DNA from 3 places in the Rhodococcoides fascians A25f genome. Region 1 is predicted to be linked to each of the others. Evidence: riboswitches for the same ligand, from Rfam matches in the RefSeq annotation. Region 1 holds a riboswitch; each other region holds the start of a gene.
The links. Region 1 has a riboswitch for S-adenosylmethionine ahead of BH93_RS05375 (amino acid ABC transporter permease). Riboswitches for the same ligand answer to the same signal wherever they lie in the genome.
Positions count from the first base shown of each region.

Region 2: it holds a riboswitch for S-adenosylmethionine, as region 1 does, so the genes downstream of both, BH93_RS04750 (aminotransferase class V-fold PLP-dependent enzyme) here and BH93_RS05375 (amino acid ABC transporter permease) in region 1, are expected to answer to the same signal.
Region 3: it holds a riboswitch for S-adenosylmethionine, as region 1 does, so the genes downstream of both, BH93_RS17405 (bifunctional o-acetylhomoserine/o-acetylserine sulfhydrylase) here and BH93_RS05375 (amino acid ABC transporter permease) in region 1, are expected to answer to the same signal.

Region 1 is NZ_CP049744.1:1,125,366-1,132,741, forward strand. It holds gene BH93_RS05345 (O-succinylhomoserine sulfhydrylase) at 1-256, shown strand, start outside; gene BH93_RS05350 (TauD/TfdA dioxygenase family protein) at 262-1,203, opposite strand; gene BH93_RS05355 (isochorismate synthase) at 1,357-2,430, opposite strand; gene BH93_RS05360 (HAD-IIA family hydrolase) at 2,430-3,188, opposite strand; gene BH93_RS05365 (WhiB family transcriptional regulator) at 3,309-3,647, opposite strand; gene BH93_RS05370 (LLM class flavin-dependent oxidoreductase) at 3,873-5,204, shown strand; SAM riboswitch class I at 5,288-5,385, shown strand; gene BH93_RS05375 (amino acid ABC transporter permease) at 5,573-6,466, shown strand; gene BH93_RS05380 (amino acid ABC transporter ATP-binding protein) at 6,463-7,254, shown strand; gene BH93_RS05385 (transporter substrate-binding domain-containing protein) at 7,289-7,376, shown strand, end outside.
Region 2 is NZ_CP049744.1:1,005,043-1,012,418, reverse strand. It holds gene BH93_RS28110 (hypothetical protein) at 1-90, opposite strand, end outside; gene BH93_RS04750 (aminotransferase class V-fold PLP-dependent enzyme) at 100-1,431, opposite strand; SAM riboswitch class IV at 1,485-1,600, opposite strand; gene BH93_RS04745 (Pls/PosA family non-ribosomal peptide synthetase) at 1,797-5,738, shown strand; gene BH93_RS04740 (M1 family metallopeptidase) at 5,741-7,078, shown strand; gene BH93_RS04735 (hypothetical protein) at 7,164-7,358, opposite strand; gene BH93_RS04730 (hypothetical protein) at 7,369-7,376, opposite strand, start outside.
Region 3 is NZ_CP049744.1:3,690,351-3,697,726, forward strand. It holds gene BH93_RS17380 (DUF4153 domain-containing protein) at 1-310, opposite strand, end outside; gene BH93_RS17385 (HAMP domain-containing sensor histidine kinase) at 399-1,370, opposite strand; gene BH93_RS17390 (response regulator transcription factor) at 1,370-2,044, opposite strand; gene BH93_RS17395 (ABC transporter substrate-binding protein) at 2,210-3,265, shown strand; gene BH93_RS17400 (MFS transporter) at 3,280-4,422, opposite strand; SAM riboswitch class IV at 4,774-4,897, shown strand; gene BH93_RS17405 (bifunctional o-acetylhomoserine/o-acetylserine sulfhydrylase) at 5,069-6,418, shown strand; gene metX (homoserine O-acetyltransferase MetX) at 6,415-7,376, shown strand, end outside.

The DNA of each region.
Region 1 (7,376 bases):
CTTCGAGCTCGATGCTCCCGAGGGAGAGGGCAAGAAGCGCGCCTTCGAGGTGCTCGACGCGTTGCGTATCGTCGACATCTCCAACAACTTGGGCGATTCGAAGTCGCTCATCACGCACCCGGCCACCACCACGCACCGTGCGATGGGGCCGGAAGGTCGTGCGGCAGTGGGCATCACCGACGGCGTCGTGCGCATCTCGATCGGGCTCGAAGACACCGAGGACCTGATCGGAGACCTGGATCAGGCGCTGAAGTAGCGGGGTCAGAGTGTCACCGGTACCGGCTTGTCGATGAGGGAGTAGTGCGCGGCATCGCCTGCGACCACTCGGCTCTTCTCTCCGTTGGGGTGTACCGGCACGTCGCCCGCCAGGGTGATGCGTTCGAGGCGGCGGTACTGATCGTCCCAGTCTGCGACGGCGTAGTGCTGGGTGGCGCGGTTGTCCCAGATTGCGACGTCGCCGAGGCTCCATGTCCAGCGAACAGTGTTCTCCAGCTTTGTCACTCGATTCTGTAGGAGATCGAACAGCGTCTGCGACTCCTTGGTCGACAATCCGATGAAGTTCTTCACGAAGTGGCCCAGAACCAGAGTCTTCTCACCGGTCTCGGGGTGTACTCGCACCACCGGATGCTCGGTCTCGAAGTAGGTGGACTGGAATTCCTTCCGGTACTCCTCGGTCTTGGAGTTCTGAATTTTCTCTGCCGCTGTCGCCGCATAGTCGTAGGTGTTCGAGTGGGTGGCCCAGAGGTTGTCGACCAACGCCTTCAACGAATCCGGCAGCTGCGCGTAGGCGGCAGTCTGTGACGCCCACGTGGTGTTCCCGCCGTATTCCGGGAGGCTGACCGCACGCAGGATCGAGGCCTTCGGGATGCGGTCGACGAAGGTCACATCCGAGTGCCAGCTGTTGGCCTTGCCGTAATCGGAGTCGATGGACAGCGTTCTGGTGCCGCGAGAAGTGACCGTGGGGTGCGGAGTGGTCGGCGATCCGAGTAGTTCCGCGAACGCATACTGGCTTTCGTCGTCGAGGTGGTGCTGGCCGCTGAAGAAGATCACCTTGTGTTCGAGCAGAGCGCGCCGAACGAACTCGACGGTGTTCGCATCGAGGTGGCCACCGAGTCGTACTCCCTCGATGCGGGCACCGAGATTGCCGCCGATCTTGATTGCACGCAGAGCTGTGTCATTCTCGACAAGAGTGTCCACCGACATGTCGGTACCTTTCGCTGGTTGAAGAACTGCCCGAATTGCGCCGGTGCAGTGTGGAATTCAACAAGCTGACCATTGTCGATCGTCGATGTACACAGTTCGATTCACCGTGATCTCAACGCGACGGGCGATCGGTAGCGGTGTCCGAAAGCGACGTCAGTGCTCGAAAACGCTGAGTACCGTTCGGAACTTGGCCGTGGTTTCGTTCAGTTCGGCGTCGGGGTCGGAATCTGCGACGATGCCGCCGCCCGCTGTGGCCGTTCCAGAAAGTCCGTCGGCAGCGAGTTCGATGCAGCGGATCGTGACCATCCATTCGCCGTCGCCGCTGCCGTCGGTCCACCCGACGGCTCCGGCGTAGAAGCCGCGGGAGCCCTCGAAGTCCGCGATCGCAGCCATGGCCGCGGCTCGGGGAACGCCCGCGACGGCAGCGGTGGGATGAAGTGCCAGCGCGAGATCGAGCGCCGAGGTCGCGGGATCGGCCAAGGTGCCGACGATGGGCGTGGACAGGTGCCACAGCTGTGGAGTGCTGCTGAGTTGGGGTGACTCGGGCACATCGAGCGTCTCGCAATACGGCTCCAACGCAGCACGGATCTCGTCGACGACAAATCGGTGCTCGGCCTGATCCTTGGCGCTGGCCGCCAACGCCGCGGAGATACGTGCTTCTTCGTCGGGATCGGTGGAACGCGCAGCCGTTCCGGCAAACGGATGGCAGGTGACGACGTTGCCGCGCTTGCGAACCAACAGTTCCGGGCTCGCGCCGACGATGTGCGTGCCGGTCTTACCTGCGGGCGACAGATCCGCCAGAAAGCCGTTGCCCATCGGATCTCGGGTGACCAGTGCGCTCAACACGGAGGCGGGATCGATCGGTGCATCTGCGGTCACTTCGATGGCCCGAGCGAGCACGATCTTCTCGGCCACACCGGCTTTCAGCTGCTCGACGACATCGCGCACTCGCTGCACATGGACTTCCGGATCGGGAATCTGGCGCGTGACGGTCACGGCCGGTAACGGCGGTTGAGCATCGACCGTCGACCAAGGCCCGTCGAGTCGGTAGAACTCATCCGGCTCGATGAGGGCGGTGGCGTCGGACATGTCGAAAGGGATTGCGCCGACGACGTTTCGGCCCTCCCGCACCGCGGCCACCGCGTCGGCGACATCGGGAAAAGCGTGCCGGACGCCCAGTCCGACGACGTGGTGATCCTGCCGGGAGAGTACGAATTCGAGTGTCATCAGAACGGGTTCTGAGTGCGGCCCACCAGGTCTGCGACGGAATCGAGGACCTTGGTCGGTCGGTACGGATATTGCTCGACGGATTGGATCGTCGAGATACCGGTGAGGACCAGGATGGTCTGCAGCCCGGCTTCGAGACCGGAGAGCACGTCGGTGTCCATCCGGTCGCCGATCATCAGCGTGTTCTCGGAATGCCCTCCGATCGCACGCAGAGCTGACCGCATCATCAACGCGTTGGGCTTGCCCACGTAGTAGGGCTCTTTACCGGTGGCCTTGGTGATGAGCGCGGCCACCGAACCGGTCGCCGGCAGCGAGCCCTCACGGGACGGTCCGGTGGCGTCGGGGTTGGTGGCGATGAAGCGCGAACCCTTCTCGACGAGACGAATGGCGGTGGTGATGGCCTCGAACGAGTACGTCCGGGTCTCGCCGAGCACCACGTAATCCGGGCTCGAGTCGGTGAGGGTGTAGCCGATGTCGTGCAGCGCGGTGGTCAGACCCGACTCGCCGACGACGTACGCGCTGCCGCCGGGCCGCTGATTGCCGAGGAACGTCGCGGTGGCGAGAGCGGAGGTCCAGATCGACTTCTCCGGAATGTCCAGACCGGTGAACGCGAGACGTGCGCGCAGGTCACGGGGGGTACGAATCGAATTGTTGGTCAGCACGATGAACGGAATCTCGTTGGCCTGCAGCTCGGCGAGGAACGTGTCGGCACCGGGGATCAGGTGATCCTCGTGCACGAGGACACCGTCCATGTCCATCAGATACGTCCACTGCTGGGGCTTCTCGGTTTCGCTCACCCTTCCATTGTGAACTACCGGGTCGAGCCGCAAGGTCGACTGCCGAACTATCGGGTCGTTCCGCCGGCTTCACTCCTGCTACTAGCTCGCCTGCCGTTCGTCGGCACGTCGGGAGTTGGCTCGGTGCTGTTGTCGCTCGCGGGCAGTCGTTCCGCCCCACACTCCGAACGGTTCGTTGGCTGCCAGCGCGAACCGTTTGCATGCGTCGAGCACTCCGCAGCCGGCGCACACCTGCTTGGCGCGATCCTCGCGTTGGCGACGTGCCGTTCGCCCCTCACCCGACGGGGAGAAGAAGATCTCCGAGTCCTGGCCTCGGCACAGTGCGTCGATCTGCCAGTCCCAGGATTCGGTGGTGGAGGAGATTCTGCGTTCGATCATGGCGATTGCGGTGTTCTTCGACGTGGCAGAGCTGTTCGGCATCGTGGCGACCCATTCCTTTCGTCGATGCTGTGCGAGACCCAGCCCACACAGAACGATTCGCTACCGAAAAGGCTCGCCGCGTCGTTGGCGCGACGCAATGGTTGAAATCAGGCTGATTCGAGGGGCTGTGCTCGGTGCGCTGCCGACGTCTGCGCGGTGTTCCGGCATGTGTCTTCGTGGCATGGTGGCGGTATGACTCGGCCGCTCAGGTTTTCCGCATTCGTCATGAACACCACGTCTCACATCGTGCACGGTGCGTGGCGTAGGCCGGAAGCAGAGCAGACGAATTTCGCGTCCCTCGAACACTGGGTCTCACTGGCCCGACTGCTCGAGCAGGGGAAGTTCGACTTCATCTTCTTCGCTGACGTCGTCGGCCTGTACAACGACCACCGAGGCTCGTCGCGCAAGTTCGTCGAGTCCGGATTGCAGATCCCGAGCCACGATCCATCCGTAGTTGCGTCGGCGATCGCTTATGCGACAGAACATCTGGGCATTGCGATCACGTCGTCGATCCTGCAGGAGCATCCCTTCAACTTCGCTCGCAAGATGTCCACCCTCGATCACGCGTCGCAGGGTCGGATTGCCTGGAACATCGTGACGAGTATGTCGGCCAACGCGTGGCGCAACTTCGGCTTCGGCGATCTGGCCCTGCACGAGGACCGATACGCCTGGGCGGACGAGTACGTCGAGGTGGTCTACAAGCTATGGGAAGGTTCCTGGGACGACGGAGCTCTGGTGCAGGACAAGGAGACCGGGGTGCACGCGGACTTCTCCAAAGTGCACACGATCGATCACGTGGGCAAGCGCTACCGCGTCGAAGGGCCGCATCTGTCTGCGCCGTCGCCGCAGCGCACGCCGGTGCTGTTTCAGGCAGGTTCCTCGCCGACGGGTCGACGCTTCGCGGCCCGAAATGCCGAAGCGCAGTTCATCGCGTCCCCGTCACCCGAGGCCGCCCAGGCGCTGATTGCCGACACACGGCGGCTGGTGGTCGACAATGGCAGAGCGGCACACGATCTCGAGTTCTACCAGGGGCTGTCATTCGTCATCGGGAGCACCGATGACGAGGCGCGGCGGAAGGAAGCGGAGCTGGACGAGTTCGTCGACGACGAGGCGATGATCGCGCATGCCGCCGGCGGAATCGGCATCGATCTCGGCTTCTACGATCTGGACACCCCGATCGGCGAAGTGCAGGGGGAGGGGTCGCAGAGCACGTTGGCGTGGCTTCGCGAAGCGATCACCGACAGAGAACCCACCGTTCGCGATCTCGCGCACATGCGGACTCGGAGCGGCCGGGTGGTGGGAACGCCCGAGTCCATCGCCGATCGTCTCGAACAGTGGCGCGACGCCGGTGTCGACGGGATCAACGTCATCAACTCCACCCTTCCCGGAAGCTACGTCGAGTTCGTGGAACACGTACTGCCGGTCCTGCAGCAGCGGGGGTTGGCCAAGCGTGAATACGAGACCGGCACCGTCAGGCGCAAGCTGACCGGTGTCGATCGCCTGCCCGACGCGCATCCCGCCGCCCGCTTTCGGGGAGCATTCGGCCGATCGCTCTGACGGCAAGGGTTGAAATCATCGTGATTTCAACCCGAAGTGACACTCGCACTTGACTTTTCAATCCCACGTTCTATACATTCCTGTCACCATCCAGAGCGACCGAGAGACCTTGGCTCGATGACGTCGCAGCAACCCCCTTCCTCGCCGAAGGTGTGGGTGCTACCGCCAGGACCGATGGAGGCACTGCTGATGAGCATCTGTACCTGTACGCACGCTTGACGATTCGCGTACTCACAGCTCGAATTCCTCGAAAGGCACACAGCGATGATCGCTGCCCATCCGGCCCGGCGGTTCCGGTGACTCAACTACAAGCTCGACCTGCGGCCTCGAACCCCGGTGACGACGCACAGGTCCCCGACGAGCAACTCGTGCTGGCCAGGAAATGGCATCCGTGGCGTTGGGTGATCAGCATCGCCACCCTGGTCGTGGTTGCCCAGTTCCTGCACGGCTTCGCCACCAATCCGGGTTGGGACTGGGGCACGTTCGCCCAGTACTTCACCGCGCAATCGGTGCTCTCGGCCCTGTGGCTCACCATCCAGCTCACGTTCTGGGGCACCCTGATCGGCTTCGCGCTCGGCATCGCCTTGGCGGTCGCGCGATTGTCGAACAATCCTGTCCTACAGGTGATTGCATGGTTCTACATCTGGGCGTTCCGATCCATTCCTCTGATCGTGCAGCTGCTGTTCTGGTTCAACATCGCGTATCTCTACCAAACCCTGTCGGTGGGAATTCCGTTCGGACCCAGCTTCTTCGAGTTCGACGTCAACAACGTCATCAGCGGGTCGACGGCTGCGATCGTCGGACTCGCTCTCCATCAGGCTGCATATTCCGCTGAGATCGTCCGCGCCGGTATCATCTCCGTAGATCAGGGACAGCTGGAAGCGTCTGCAGCACTGGGTATTCCGAAAAGGCGAGAGTTCTTCAAGATCATTCTTCCGCAGGCGATGCGAGGCATTCTCCCCAACGCGGCCAACGAGGTGATCAGCCTGTTCAAGGGCACCTCGATCGTCTCCGTCATGGCCATCGCCGAGCTGTTCTACCAGGTTCAAGTCATCTACGGACGAAGCGGCCGAGTGGTACCGCTGCTGATGGTGGCCACCGTCTGGTACATCATTCTCACCTCGATTCTGTCGGTGGTGCAGTACTACGTGGAGCGGCACTACGCCAAGGGAGCTGTCCGCACCGTCGAGCTGACGCCGATCCAGAAGCTGCGAACGAAGTTGGCCGAGATCACTCTCGCCCCGCGAGGAGCGACACGATGACCACACTCGATGCCACGACGACCGCGAAGACCTATGCCGTCGAGGTGCGCGGCGTACACAAGTCCTACGGTTCCCTCGAAGTGCTCAAAGGCGTCGACCTCGTCGTCCGGCCCGGGGAGGTCACCGCAGTCATCGGCCCGTCCGGATCCGGTAAATCGACCCTGCTGCGCATCATCAACCACCTCGAGAAAGTCGACCAGGGGACTGTCCGGGTAGACGGCGATCTGGTCGGCTACGAACGCAAGGGTGCCAAGCTGCACGAGCTGAGCAACCGTGAGATTCTGCGTCAGCGTTCGCAGATCGGGTTCGTGTTCCAGAACTTCAATCTGTTTCCGCACCTGACCGTGCTCGAGAACGTCGTCGAGGCTCCCATCTCGGCGCAGAAGCGTAAGCGCGTCGACGTCGAGCCCGAGGCGCTCGCGCTGCTCGAGCGGGTGGGTGTCGGCGCGAAAGCGCACGACTACCCGCGTCGGCTTTCCGGGGGCCAGCAGCAGCGAGTTGCCATCGCGCGAGCACTGGCGTTGCGTCCCAAAGTAATTCTGTTCGACGAGCCCACCTCGGCTCTCGATCCGGAGCTCGTCGGCGAGGTACTGGAAGTCATCCGCGGACTTGCCCGCGGTGGTGCCACGCTGGTGATCGTCACGCACGAAGTCGCCTTCGCACGCGACATCGCCGACACCATCGTGTTCATGGACGCCGGCGTCATCGTCGAACAGGGCACTCCTGCAGCGCTTCTCGACTCCCCGCAGTACGAGCGGACCAAATCTTTCCTCTCTCACGTTCTGTAGACCACCTCACTTCAGCGAAAGACGGACAACACTCATGTCGAAACCATCACGCAGGCTGACGGTCATGGCCGCAGCATTGGCCATCGTGGCGCTCACCGCGACCGCCTGCAGCGAACCCGAGG
Region 2 (7,376 bases), 120 kb from region 1:
AATCGAACACGAGCCGGACGCAGTGCGGCACAGATCCACGTATCTGTTGCACCAGTGGCGGTTGCCCAGCCACGCGACACTCACGGTCATGACGCCATGCTAACCGTCCGAGGGGGTGCACGGGGATCCAACCCCGGCGGCCCCGTCGACCAGGCCCGGAAAGGGTCGAGGGTCCGGCACGGGGTTCCACCAGCCGCCGTCCTCTTCGTAGTGCCAGTCCGGCCCGGACTCCACCAGGGCGGCGAGTGCGTCGACGAGCCGGTCGACATCGGCCGAGGAACTGCCGAGGCCGATGCTGGCTCGAACCGCGCCGTCTGCATGGCCCAGCCGGCGGAGCAGTGGATGCGCGCAGAACTTTCCGTCCCGCACGCCGATGCCGTGCTCGGCCGAGAGATACGCAGCCACCTCACCCGGGTCGCGTCCGGCCACCGTGAAGGTGACGATGCCGACGGTGTCGGGCGCGTCGGCCCACACCTGCAGTAGTTCGACGCCCTCCAGATCCGCCAGGCCGGCCCGCAGTCGGGACGACAATTCGTGCTCGTGTGCCTGCAGCTCGGCGTCGTCGAATCCCGCGATGGCCTCACAGGCTGCAGCCAGTGCGGCAACTCCGAGCACGTTGGGAGTGCCTGCCTCGTGCCGCTGAGGTGCTGGGGCCCACTCCGTGTGGTCGATGCTCACGCTGCGTACCGCGCCGCCACCGGCCAGGTGAGGCTCACCGGCGTCGAGCCAATCACGCGCGCCCACAAGCACTCCCGCACCGAACGGTGCGTACAGCTTGTGCCCGGAGAAGGCGAGGTAGTCCACGCCGAGGGCAGCGATGTCGATGCGGCGATGCGGAACCAGCTGAGCTCCGTCCACCGCGATCCGCGCGCCGTGCCGATGTGCCAGAGCTGCGAGTTCCGCAATGGGAAGAACCTCGCCGGTGACGTTCGATGCACCCGTGATCGCCAGCAGTGCAGCAGGTTTCACGGCCAGCTCGGCGTCGAGACGGTCGATGGTCTCGGCAAGTGTCGACGCGGCCACCACGACGCGGCGATCACGCCACGGAAGCAGGTTCGCGTGGTGCTCGATATCGAGCACCACGGTGTCGCCCGGCACACACGCGGCCAGCAGATTGAGCGAGTCGGTGGTGTTCCGCGTGAAAACCACCACCGAATCCTTCTGCGCACCAACAAAATCGGCGACGGTCACCCGAGCCTTCTCGTAGGCAGCCGTCGAGACGCGCGAGGCGTAGCCGGCACCTCGATGCACGCTCGAGTAGAACGGCAGCAGTTCGGCGATCCGATCGGTCACTGCCGCCAGGGCCGGCGCGCTGGCCGCGTAGTCGAAGTTGGCGTAGGTGCACGTGCCACCCTGCACCAGGGGTACCTGCAGATCCGTGCCCGAAACAGGGGCAAAAGGAGCACAGGGGCGGGAAAGTACAGATGTCATGACAGATCAAGCCCTCACGTTCGAGGGACCCGCAACCGAAGAGTTCGTGAACGAGTCCGCGCTTGCCGCGCCGGTTTTCCGGCAACAGCCTGGTCGTCACCCGGAGCACCCCACCGCGGAGGAGGGTTGCCGACCAGCTAGCCGGGGCTTGATGCTGGTACTCGTGACCGTGGACAGAACCTTTGCAAACCCGCTGCGGTTTTGTCAACCCGGGACTCACACGTGTGCAGCAGTAGGATTTCCGCGGTGGGAACGCGCGCTCGTTCACCTGCTGGCAAACAGAACGTGAGATAACCAACGGCGCTGCTGCTCACCAGCACCACAGAGTCACTTGCCAACGAATCGATAAGGACGCCCGGTTGTCTGTGCATCAAGAGAACGATCTGCCGGGTTCGAGCGCGGACATCGCGCCTGCACCGGCGGCGTTTCTTCGCTCGTCTCTCGCTCCTCCCGCCCGGACGCTCATCGACGTTCTCCGCGACACCGCCCATCGTTTTCCCGACGCCCCCGCCATCGACGACGGTGCCGTGTCGGTCAGCTACTCCGAATTGTTGGACGACATCGCCGAGGGTGCCAAGTGGCTCGCCGATGCCGGCGTCCGGCGCGGCGATCGCGTCGGCATCCGCATGCCGTCGGGTTCCTTTTCGCTCTACGTGGCCATTCTGTCCATCCTCGCGGCCGGTGCTGCCTACGTTCCGGTCGACGCGGACGACCCCGAAGAGCGCGCCGAGCTGGTCTTCGGGGAGGCCAAGGTGACGGCCATCGTCACCGCAGGCGGTATCGCGGCCGGTACTGCCCCCAAGCAGGACATCCCCCAGGACGAACCCGAACACAGCGCTGTGCCACCCACTCCCGAGGACGATGCGTGGGTCATCTTCACCTCGGGTTCCACCGGCACACCCAAGGGCGTTGCGGTCAGTCATCGCAACGCGGCGGCGTTCGTCGACGCCGAAGCGCGCATGTTCCTGCAGAAGGATCCACTGGGCCCCGGCGACCGCGTGCTCGCCGGCCTGTCGGTGGCGTTCGACGCGTCGTGCGAGGAGATGTGGTTGGCGTGGCGACACGGTGCGTGCCTTGTGCCCGCGCCGCGTTCGCTGGTGCGGTCCGGCTTCGATCTCGGTCCGTGGCTCGTCTCCCGCGACATCAGTGTCGTCTCGACGGTGCCGACCCTCGCGTCGCTGTGGCCCGCGGTCGCACTGGAGGCGGTGCGGCTGCTCATCTTCGGCGGTGAAGCATGCCCCCCGGAGCTGGCCGAGCGACTCGCCGTCGAGGGCCGCGAGGTCTGGAACACCTACGGCCCCACCGAAGCAACGGTCGTCGCGTGCGCGGCCATCATGGACGGGAAGGGTCCCGTCCGCATCGGATTGCCGTTGGACGGGTGGGACCTGGCTGTGGTCGACGCGTCGGGCGCTCCGGTACAGGTCGGTGACATCGGAGAACTCGTCATCGGCGGCGTCGGACTGGCGCGGTATCTCGATCCGGCCAAGGACGCCGAAAAGTATGCGCCCATGCCCTCACTCGGATGGGAGCGGGCGTATCGGAGCGGCGATCTGGTCAAGCTCGAGCTCGAAGGCCTGCTCTTTCAGGGCCGCGCCGACGATCAGATCAAGCTCGGTGGTCGACGCATCGAACTCGGCGAGATAGACAATGCGCTGCAAGCACTTCCGGGTGTCAGCGGTGCTGCTGCGGCCGTGCGCAAGACCGGTGCGGGAAACTCGGTTCTGGTCGGCTACCTCGCCAGCACCGACCCCGATTTCGATCTCGAGGCCGCCCGAACACTGTTGGCCGAGCAGCTTCCGTCGGCGCTCGTACCGCGCCTCGCATTGGTCGACGAGATGCCCACGCGCACCTCGGGCAAAGTCGACCGCAACGCTCTGCCTTGGCCACTGCCCGGCTCGGCTGGTGCGTCGGCGCTCGGCGGCACGGCAGGGTGGGTGGCGCAGCTGTGGACCAACATCCTCGGTGCTCAGGTATCGGACGAGAACGCCGATTTCTTCGCCAACGGCGGCGGATCGCTCTCGGCCGCGCAACTGGTGACGGCATTGCGTGAGCGGTTCCCCGAGGTCACCGTCGCGCAGTTGTACGACCACCCCCGATTGGGTTCGCTCGCACAGTATCTCGACGACCTGAAGCCGGTCGTCGAGGCCGTTCCACGTGAGGTCGCCCCCACTTCGCGCACCGCCCAATGGGCGCAGATTCTGGCGACGGTTCCGTTGACCACCTTGACCGGGTTGCAGTGGGTCACCTGGCTGGGGTTGCTGTTCAACGTCATGTCGTGGTTCGGCGACGTGTCGTGGGCTCCGACGCTGTCGTGGTGGTGGATTCTGCTCGCATTCGTCCTGTTCATCACGCCGGTCGGGCGGATGGCAATTTCGGTGATCGGATCTCGCGTCCTGTTGGCCGGGTTGAAACCCGGTGCATACAAGCGCGGCGGGAGCATGCACATAAGGCTTTGGGCGGCAACACGATTGACCGATGCCAGCGGTGCCTCCAATCTTTCGGGTGCACCGTGGATGGTCTATTACGCGCGCGCTCTCGGTTCGAAGATCGGCAAAGGCGTCGACCTGCATACGCTGCCGCCGGTCACCGGCATGCTCGAGCTGGGCGACGGCTGTTCCATCGAGCCCGAGGTGGATCTGTCCGGGCACTGGATCGACGGCGATCTCGTCTACATCGGCGGCATCGAGATCGGTGCCGGGGCCACCGTCGGCGCCCGCTCGACACTTCTGCCCGGAACCAAGGTCGGCAAGAACGCGGTGGTCACCGCCGGCTCTGCCGTCGTCGGACGAGTGAAGGCCGGGCAGATGTGGTCCGGTTCGCCTGCGCAGAAGGTCGGCAAGGCCGATCATCCGTGGCCCGCCGAGACACCTCCGCGCGCGACCCATTGGGTGTTCGCGTACGGCGTCGCATCCCTGTTCCTCTCGGGCATGGCACTGTTCTCCATCGGTGTCAGCCTGGTGCTCATGGGCTGGTGGATTCACACTGCCGACTCCGTGCTCGACGCCTTCCAACGTGGACTGGTGATGTTGCCCGTCGCCACTCTGGTGTCGCTGGCGGTGTTCGCACTGATCACCGTTGTCGCAGTCCGGTTGCTCAGCATCGGACTCGTCGGCGGATACCACCCCGTGCGCAGCCGTATCGGCTGGCAGGTCTGGGCCACCGAACGGTTGATGGACTCGGCGCGCACGTTCCTCTTTCCGCTCTACGCATCGTTGCTGACGCCGCACTGGCTCCGACTCCTCGGTGCGAAGATCGGCAAGGACGTCGAAGCGTCGACCGTGCTGATGATCCCCAAGTTCACCACCGTCGCCGACGGCGCGTTCCTGGCCGACGACACCATGGTCGCCAGCTACGAACTCGGCGGCGGCTGGATGCATCTGGGCGACGCCAAAGTGGGCAAGCGGGCGTTTCTCGGTAACTCCGGCATGACCGGGCCAGGACGAACCGTTCCGAAGAACGGCTTGGTCGCGGTGCTGTCGGCGACGCCGGACAAGGCGAAGTCGGGCTCGTCGTGGCTCGGCAGCCCACCGGTGCGATTGCGCCGGGCGGCCGGTAGCGCGGACTCGTCGCGCACGTTCGATCCGCCCAGGAAGTTGAAGATCGCCCGTGCACTCGTCGAGACGTGCCGGTTGATTCCTGTCGTCGTGACGTTCGGCATCGGGCTCGGGGTGCTGTTCGGGCTCACCGCCATCGCCGACTCCGTCGGCTACTGGTTGGCTGCGCTGCTCAGTGGCGTCGTGCTGCTCGTCGCCGGTTTCGTGGCTGCGGCAGTGTCGGCGTTGGCGAAGTGGTTGTGGGTGGGCCGGATCGGCAAGACCGACCACCCGCTGTGGAGTTCGTTCGTGTGGCGCAACGAGGTGGCCGACACGTTCGTCGAGACCGTCGCCGCGCCGTGGTTCGCGCGCGCAGCCGAGGGCACCGCCGTCCTGAACATGTGGCTGCGGTGGCTCGGCGCGGACATCGGCCGCGGTGTCTGGTGTGAGACGTACTGGCTGCCGGAGGCCGATCTGGTGACGTTGGCCGACGGTGCGACGGTCAACCGAGGGTGCGTTGTGCAGACGCACCTGTTCCATGATCGGATCATGTCCATGGACACTGTCGATCTCGGCGCAGGCGCAACTCTGGGACCGCACTGTGTCGCATTGCCCGCTTCGGGTATAGGTGAAGGTGCGACGGTGGGGCCTGCCTCCCTGGTGATGCGCGGCGATACGGTTCCCGCGCATACTCGTTGGCAAGGCAATCCGATCGCGCCGTGGGCCAAGGGTGATCCCTTTCCGCGTATTCGCGACGACCGAAACGAGGGGTGATCGTGGGAGGCAGATTGGTGGCACCGGTGTTCGACGTCGATTCCAGCGACAACCCGATCGACACGTATCTTCCGCAGAACGGCAACCGCGGCTACCGCGTCTCACGCTACGAGCTCGACCTCGAGTACAAGGTGGAGAGCAACCGGTTGACGGGCAAGGCGAAGATCACGGCGGTCACCACTGCGACGGTGTCCAAGTTCGCGTTCGATCTCGGCCCGGCGATGAACGTGTCAAAGGTATCGGTCAACGGTTCGCGTTCGGTGAAGTTCACCCATCAACGCGGCAAGTTGAAGATCACGCCCGCCAAGCCGATCGCCTCGGGTGCGGCGTTGGTGGTGACGGTGACGTACGGCGGAACTCCCAAGCCCATCAACGGTTTGTGGGGTGAGGTCGGCTGGGAAGAGCTCACCGAGGGATCGATCGTCGCAAGTCAGCCGAACGGCGCTGCGTCGTGGTTTCCGTGTGACGATCATCCGGTGTCCAAGGCCAGCTACGGCATCACCATCACCACCGATTCGCCGTACTACGCGGTGGCCAACGGAACGTTGGTGCGCAAGCAAACTCGCGCCAGCCGAACCACGTGGGTGTACGAGCAGCCCGAGCCGATGGCCACGTATCTCGCGACCATCCAGATCGGTCCGTACGAGCATCGCATCGTCAGCCCGGGTCCGGTGCCGATGAAGGCGATCACTCCCCCGCGACTGCGCGCACAGTTCGACCACGATTTCGGCCGTCAACCGCAGATGATGGACACTTTCGTACGGCTGTACGGCCCTTACCCTTTCGCGTCGTACACCGTGGTGGTGACCGACGACGATCTCGAGATTCCGATCGAGGCGCAGGGGCTGTCGATCTTCGGGGCCAATCACTGTTCGGGTTCCCGGTACTACGAGCGTCTGGTGGCTCACGAGTTGGCGCACCAGTGGTTCGGCAATTCGCTGACCCTCGGCAAGTGGGCCGACATCTGGCTGCACGAGGGATTCGCGTGTTACTCGGAGTGGATCTGGGCCGAGAACTCCGGCGGCGCAACGGCTCACGACAAGGCCAAGCGCGCGCACACCATTCAGCGTGGTCTGGCGATGGATCTGCAGCTCACCGATCCTGGGCCCGAGCGCATCTTCGACGATCGCGTCTACAAGCGCGGTGCCCTGGCACTGCATGCGGTACGACGCACCATCGGCGACGAGCGCTTCTTCGGACTGATCCAGGAATGGACCTCCAAGTACCGCTACTCGACGGTGGCGACCGCGGACTTCACCGACCTCGCCTCCCGCTTCGGTTGCCCCCGAACTCTCTGGGACGCATGGTTGATCGACAAACAGTTGCCGTCGTTGCCGTAGTTCCAGCAGGCAATCGGCTCCCCAGTTTCGGATATCGGCCTGCAATCGGAGGCATATTTCCGAATCCGGGGAGCCGATCTGCCGATCAGACCCGGCGACGACGCTTCTGCGCATAGCCGATGGTCAAGAAGCCCGCCGACATCAATGCGAAAAGATTGATCGGCGACGCGATGGCACGGCCGACACTCGCATCGAGTGCCACGACCTGAAACAGTACCCAGAACACGACGACGCCCAGCACGGCGAAAATCGGCCAGGGTCCGGAGTAGTTGTATTTCATATTCGCTCCTTCAGCAGA
Region 3 (7,376 bases), 2.6 Mb from region 1:
CGATCCACTCGGCCGCTCGCAGTGCAGACACACTCGCCAGTGCCAGCACTCCTGCCACGCCGGCCCATTCCCACCGCGATAGCCTGCCGCTGCGTGCTGCAAGCACAACGACCACGAAGGTCACGGCAGTGATCAGCACACCGAACGTGTTGTCCACCAACGTCACGGCACCGATCAGTCCAGCAAGAGCCGACCCCATGAGCGCCGCACGAGGGGGCTGCGAATACCGCAGCACCGGCCAGGTGCGCGGCCCCCAGGGAAAGCGCCCGTGCTTCGTTCTCGGATGAATCGGAATGTCGATCGTGCTCATGGCTCGTCCCTTTTCTGTGTTTCGGGCATGGAAGGTCGGCGGCTGCAGTCCGGAGACGAGCAGTCGCGGTTCGGATGGATCGAGAAAGTCAATGCTCGGGGATGGCCACTCTGATGTGGCAGCCGAACTCGCTGTCGAGAACTTCGATGGTTCCACCGTGCAGTTCGGTGGCCCAGCGGGCGATGCCGAGGCCGAGACCTGTTCCGCCGTCGGTGGATCCGCCGCGAGTGAACCGATCGAACACCGCATGGCGATCGGCGAGCGCAATACCGGGGCCCTGGTCGACGACGTCGAATGCATACGCTCCGACGATTCGATGGGCCCGCAGTGTCACGGTGCTCGAAGATGGGGAATGCCGCACGGCGTTGTCGACGAGGTTGGTGATCACCTGGGTCATGCGAGATCGGTCGGCCACGACGGTCGAATCGGCGGGCGAGACGACGATCGACACTCGTTCACGGTGAACGGAGGTCGCATCCTCGAGGAATTGCCGCACCGCGAACTCCTCCGGGGCAATGGTGAGAACACCGCCCTCCACCCGCGACAGGTCGAGCAGTTCGCTGACCAGATCACCGAGTCTCTCGGTCTGACTCAGCGCCACCGACAGCGTTGTGGGATTCGCGTCGGTCACCCCGTCGACCATGTTCTCGAGCACGGCCTGCAGGGCAGCGATGGGCGTCTTCAACTCGTGCGAGACGTTGCCGATCAGTTCACGGCGATACTTTTCTGCGGCTTCCAGATCGTCTGCCATGGTGTTGAATGCGGTGGCGAGCTCTCCCACCTCGTCCCGCGAGGTGGCCCGCACGCGTTTCGAGTAGTCGCCACGCGCCATCGCCTTGGCCGCCGAGGTCATCTCGCGCAGCGGCGACGTCATTCCGTGCGCGACGAATTGTGTTGCGGCCAAGGAGACCACGAGCGCCGCGAGCAGTGTGTAGCGAAATTGCCAACCCGCCCCGATCCAGAAGACGACACTGGCCAACACCAACACAGTGCCCACGACGAACGACACCTTGAGCTTGAACGAGCGCAAGGGATCCAGCGGGCGCGGCAGCACGCGCATCATCGCGGCGACTCCACGGCATACCCGACACCGTGCACCGTACGAATGAGATCGCCACCGAGTTTGCGGCGCAATGCTTTCACGTGAGAGTCGACGGTTCGACTGCTCGCGGAATCGTCCCAGCCCCACAATTGCGACAGCAGGGTCTCGCGAGAGACCGCGGTACGAGGACGAGCAGCGAGATAAGCTAGGATGTCGAATTCCGTTCTGGTCAAATGGATGTCGCCGGATTCGTTGGACACGCGTCGTTCACGGTGATCGATCTGCAGGTCGCCGATACGGACGGAGTGGGTCTCGGCGGTCGCCGATCGCTCGGCGCGGCGAATCAGCGCGTGCACGCGAGCGACCAACTCTCGCATGCTGAACGGCTTGCCCAGATAGTCGTCCGCGCCGACGCCCAGGCCGACGAGCATGTCGGTCTCGTCGGACTTGGCCGTCAGCATCAACACCGGCACCGGCCGTGACGCTTGAATGCGGCGGCACACCTCGAGCCCGTCGAAACCGGGCAGCATCAGGTCCAGAACCACGAGGTCGGGATCGAATCGCGCACAGGCCTCGACGGCGGCGGGCCCGTCGGCTGCGGTGACGACCTGGTACCCCTCGCCGCGGAGTCGCGCCGCTACGGCCTCGGAGATCGTGGGCTCGTCGTCCACGACGAGAACTGTGCGGCTCATGAGAACTGACCCTAGAGGGCGCAGATGGAGGAGTCCGTCGGGAAATGTGGAGGTTCGGTGAAGGTTCGAGCCGGACCGTCGGGTCGATCCCGAACTCGGCCGCACGTCCAATTTAGGGTCGGCTATCCTTCCGTTTGTTAGCCAACCCTCCCGAAAGGCGTCTCGATGCACTTCCGACCACTACGTACGACTCTTGCGGTGTGCGCGATAGCGCTGACCACCGCAGGACTGCTCAGTGCTTGCTCGAACTCGAGTGACGAGGCGTCGCCTGCCGGAGGGGCGAACACGGGCTCCTCGTCCGACTCGTCCGCATTTCCGGTCACGATCGAGCACGCGTTCGGTGAGACCGTCGTTCCCGAGGAACCCACTCGCATCGTCGTGGCGGGGTACACCGAGCAGGACACCGTGCTGGCGCTCGGCGTCATACCCGTCGGCGTCACGGAGTGGTACGGCGAACAGCCGTACGCAACCTGGCCCTGGGCTCAGGCAGCGCTGGGCGACGCGCAGCCAGAAGTGCTCTCGAACGACGATGGATTCGAGACGGAGAAGATTGCCGCACTCGAGCCCGATCTGATCATCGCCACCAATGCCGGCCTGACGGCGGACACGTACAACACGCTCAGCGACATCGCACCGACGCTCGCGCAGTCCGACGCGTCGACCGCCTACTTCGAGCCATGGGACGTCCAGGCCGAGAAGATCGGACGCGCACTGGGCCAGAAGACCGAGGTCGATGCGTTGATCGACGGAGTGAACCAGAAGTTCGCGGACGCCGCTGCCGCACACCCCGAGTTTGCCGGCAAGAAGGCGATCTTCTTGCAGAACGCGTTCTACGAGGGCAAGGCGATTGCGTACCAGGACGGACTGAGCACAGACTTTCTCACCAAGCTCGGATTCGCGATCCCCGACGACATCGACGCGTACGTTCCGGCCGACGGTAGCGCTCAGGCCAGTATTCCGCTGGAGAACCTGTCTGTACTGAACGTCGCCGACGTGTTGATCTGGGGAACCGAAGGGCCCGGCGACCGCGCCCAGTTGGAGAAAGAAGCGGTGTACAACGCACTGAAGCCGGTGCAGGACGGCAACCTGGTCTTCACCGACGGGGTGACGGCCGGTGCGATCTACTTCACCAGCGTGCTGAGCCTGCCGTACGTCATCGACAAGCTGACCCCAGCGCTGACCGAAGCACTCGGCGGAACGGCAGCGACGATCACCAGCTGACAGGACCGGGCGGCCTACTGTGCGGCCGCGCGCTTGTCCATCCACTTGGCGGTGGCCAGCACACCGAGACCGGCCACCGCCAGGCCGGAGCCGACAGCGGCGGGTGCCGTGTAGCCGAAGCCGGCGGCGATCACGGCGCCACCGACTGCCGCACCGATGGCATTGGCCAGGTTGAATGCGGCGTGGTTCAGCGATGCGGCCAGCGTCTGGGCGTCCTCGGCCACGTCCATCAACCTCGTCTGCAGACCGGGAACCACCGAGGAGCCGGATGCGCCGATCAGAAACACCAGAAGCAGAGCAGTGATCGGATTGTGTGCCGCTGCCACGAACAGCGCCAGGAACACTGCAGTTGCGGCCAGCCCGACGAAGGTGCCCTTGAGCTGGTACCGGTCTGCCAGCCAGCCACCGGCGTAGTTGCCGGCGACCATTCCGAGTCCATAGATCATCAGGGCGACCGGAACGAGCGCGCGAGCGAGACCGGCGACATCGGTCAACGTCGACGCGATGTAGGTGTACACCGCGAACATGCCACCGAATCCGACGATGCCCACGAACAGGGTCATCCACACCTGGCTGCGACGCAGTGCACCGAGCTCGGTGATGGGGCTGGTGGTCGGCATGGCGTCGAGTCGCGGCATCCACACAGCGAGCGCGGCGACGGTGAGGGCACCGATGACCGCCACGAGAGCGAACGCGCTGCGCCAACCCAGCGCCTGCCCGATCCAGGTTGCCACCGGTACGCCGACGACGTTGGCGACCGAGAGACCCATCATCACCATCGCGACGGCTTTGGCTCGTTTACCTGGTTCGGCGAGGTGGGCAGCCACCAGCGCGGCCACTCCGAAGTACGCACCGTGCGGCAGGCCCGCGACGAATCGCGAGGCGACGAGCTCGTTGAAACTGGGTGCGAATACCGTTCCGAGGTTGCCCAGAGTGAAGGCGACCATCAACACCAGCAGCAACATCCGCCGGGGAACGCGCGCAGCCAGGGCAGCGATGGTGGGCGCACCGACCACGACGCCGAGCGCGTAGGCAGAGATCATGTGGCCCGCGGAGGGCTCGGAGATCCCCATCGTGGTGGCGATGTCCGGCAGCAAGCCCATCGACGCGAATTCCGTGGTGCCGATGCCGAAGCCGCCGATGGACAGGGCCAACATGGCGAGCCTGCGACGGGTCGAGTGCGGTCGATGACTGACGCTCAGACCACTCGAGACCTTGCCGCGCACAGCGCTGACTCGGGAAAGAGCGGAATCGGTGACAGTCACAGCGGTACTACCTTCGTTTCGATCGTGGAATGGAGCAACAAGAACGGTGGCCGGCCGAATCGATTCAGCAGAGCGCAACCGAGTAAGAGAACAGCCAACCCGACCATTGTCTTCCCTCGGGCAACCTGTTTTCGAGTCGCAGCGCGGTGATTGTCCTCACCCGAGCATCTGCTCGAGTTCCACCGGCCGCCGCACCGAGCCCTTGTTCCTGTGACACGTCCGCACCCGCTAAGATCTTCGCCAGGTCATGAGTGCCAGCATCGAGCCCCGGCTTGCTGGCCGGCAACCCTCCAACCGCGGTGGGGTGCCCCGGGTGAACGACCGGGCCGATCCGGCACGCCGAGTGCCGAATCGACAAGCGCGGGTCCGCAGGCAGCGGACCCACTGAATCTTCGGCCTCCTGGGGCCGAGGCCTGTCAGGAGGTTCTCGCATGTGTTGCTGTACCGATACGCCCCGTAACGCTCGACTTCTCGAGCATCATTCGACATTCGATTCGTCTTAGACAGACTCGTTTCAGAAAACGGAGTATCACCAGCCATGACCGATTCGACCCCCGACATCGTCGACGCCACCGGAGCACCCACCGAGGATCCGTTCACCGACCCGGCGGCCAACTGGAGTTTCGAGACCAAGCAGATCCACTCGGGTCAGACCCCGGACGGCGCTACCAACGCCCGTGCATTGCCGATCTACCAGACCACCTCGTACACGTTCGACAACACCGATCACGCGGCCGCATTGTTCGGACTCGCAGAGCCGGGCAACATCTACACCCGCATCATCAACCCCACCCAGGACGTCGTGGAGCAGCGCATCGCCGCTCTCGAGGGTGGCGTCGCGGCGCTGTTGCTCGCGTCGGGTCAGGCGGCCGAGACGTTCGCGATTCTCAATCTCGCGGAGGCAGGCGACCACATCGTCTCGAGCCCGCGGCTGTACGGCGGCACGTACAACCTCTTCCACTACACGCTCCCCAAGCTGGGCATCACCGTCTCGTTCGTCGACGATCCCGATGATCTCGAGCAGTGGCGAGCCGCGATCACGCCGTCGACCAAGGCCTTCTACGGCGAGTCGATCTCCAACCCGAAGAACGACATTCTCGATATCCCCGGCATCTCGGCGGTGGCCCACGAGAACGGCATCCCGTTGATCGTGGACAACACGGTGGCGACGCCGTACCTGCTACAGCCGTTGAAGCACGGTGCCGACATCGTCGTGCATTCGGCGACCAAGTACCTGGGCGGGCACGGCACGGCGATCGCGGGCGTCATCGTCGACGGTGGCACCTTCGATTGGACGCAGGGCCGTCACCCCAACTTCACCACCGCGGACCCGAGCTACCACGGTGTGGTCTTCGCAGATCTCGGCGCGCCTGCATTCGCATTGAAGGCACGCGTGCAGTTGCTGCGTGACATCGGTGCGGCGGTCTCCCCGTTCAACGCCTTCCTCATCAGCCAAGGTATCGAGACGTTGAGCCTCCGAATCGAGCGGCACGTGGCGAACGCACAGAAGGTGGCCGAGTTCCTCGCCGGCCGCGACGACGTCGTCTCGATCAACTACGCCGGACTCGAATCGTCGCCGTGGTACCGACGCGGCCAGGAGTTGTTGCCCAAGGGGCAGGGTGCGATCGTCGCATTCGAGTTGAAGGGCGGAGTGGACGCGGGCAAGAAGTTCGTCAACGCGCTCACACTGCACAGTCACGTCGCTAACATCGGAGACGTGCGCTCACTCGTCATCCATCCCGCGTCCACCACCCATTCCCAACTGACTCCCGAAGAGCAGTTGGCATCGGGAGTGACGCCGGGTCTGGTTCGTCTCGCCGTGGGAATCGAAGGAATCGACGACATCATCGCCGATCTCGAGGTCGGCTTCAGCGCGGCGGCATCTTGAGTCACAGCTGCGACACAGGCGTTCGTCCGGAGGCGGTTCTTCCGTCTCCGGACGGGCGGCTGGGCACCATCGACATCGGCGGTCTCGATCTCGAGAACGGCGCTCGCATCCCCCAGGTCACTGTGGCAGTGCAACGGTGGGGCGAACTCGCCACCGACCGCAGCAATGTCGTGCTCGTCGAACATGCCCTGACGGGCGATTCGCATGTGTCCGGCCCGCCGGATGCAGATCATGCACTGCCCGGTTGGTGGAACGGAATGGTCGGACCCGGGCGCCCTATCGACACAGACGAGTGGTGCGTAGTGGCGACCAACGTGCTCGGCGGGTGCGGCGGCACCACCGGACCGAGCAGCATCTCGCCCGACGGCACACCGTACGGTTCGACGTTCCCCGAGATCTCCATCCGCGACCAGGTCGCCGCCGAGGCAGCCGTCGCCGACGCCCTGGGCATCGACCGCTTCGCCGCTGTCGTCGGCGGTTCGATGGGCGGCATGCGCACCCTGGAATGGATCGTCAGTCGCCCCGATCGAGTGGCAGCGGCACTGGTTCTGGCAGTCGGAGCCCGGGCAACAGCCGACCAGATCGGCACGCAGACAACGCAGATCGCCGCGATCAAGGCGGATCCGGGTTGGCTCGGCGGCAACTACCACGCCACCGGAACATCTCCGACGGCCGGACTGGGTATCGCACGACGCATTGCGCATCTGACGTATCGCACCGAGAGCGAACTCGACATTCGGTTCGGCAACTCTGCGCAGAACGACGAGGATCCGTGGGCCGGCGGTCGCTACTCGGTACAGAGCTACCTCGAGCACCAGGCCGCAAAGCTGGTCAATCGATTCGACGCGGCGACGTATGTCCTACTCACCGAGGCAATGAACCGTCACGATGTGGGTCGTGGCCGCGGCGGTGTAGCCGAAGCTCTTGCGTCGGTACCGGTTCCGACCATCGTCGGCGG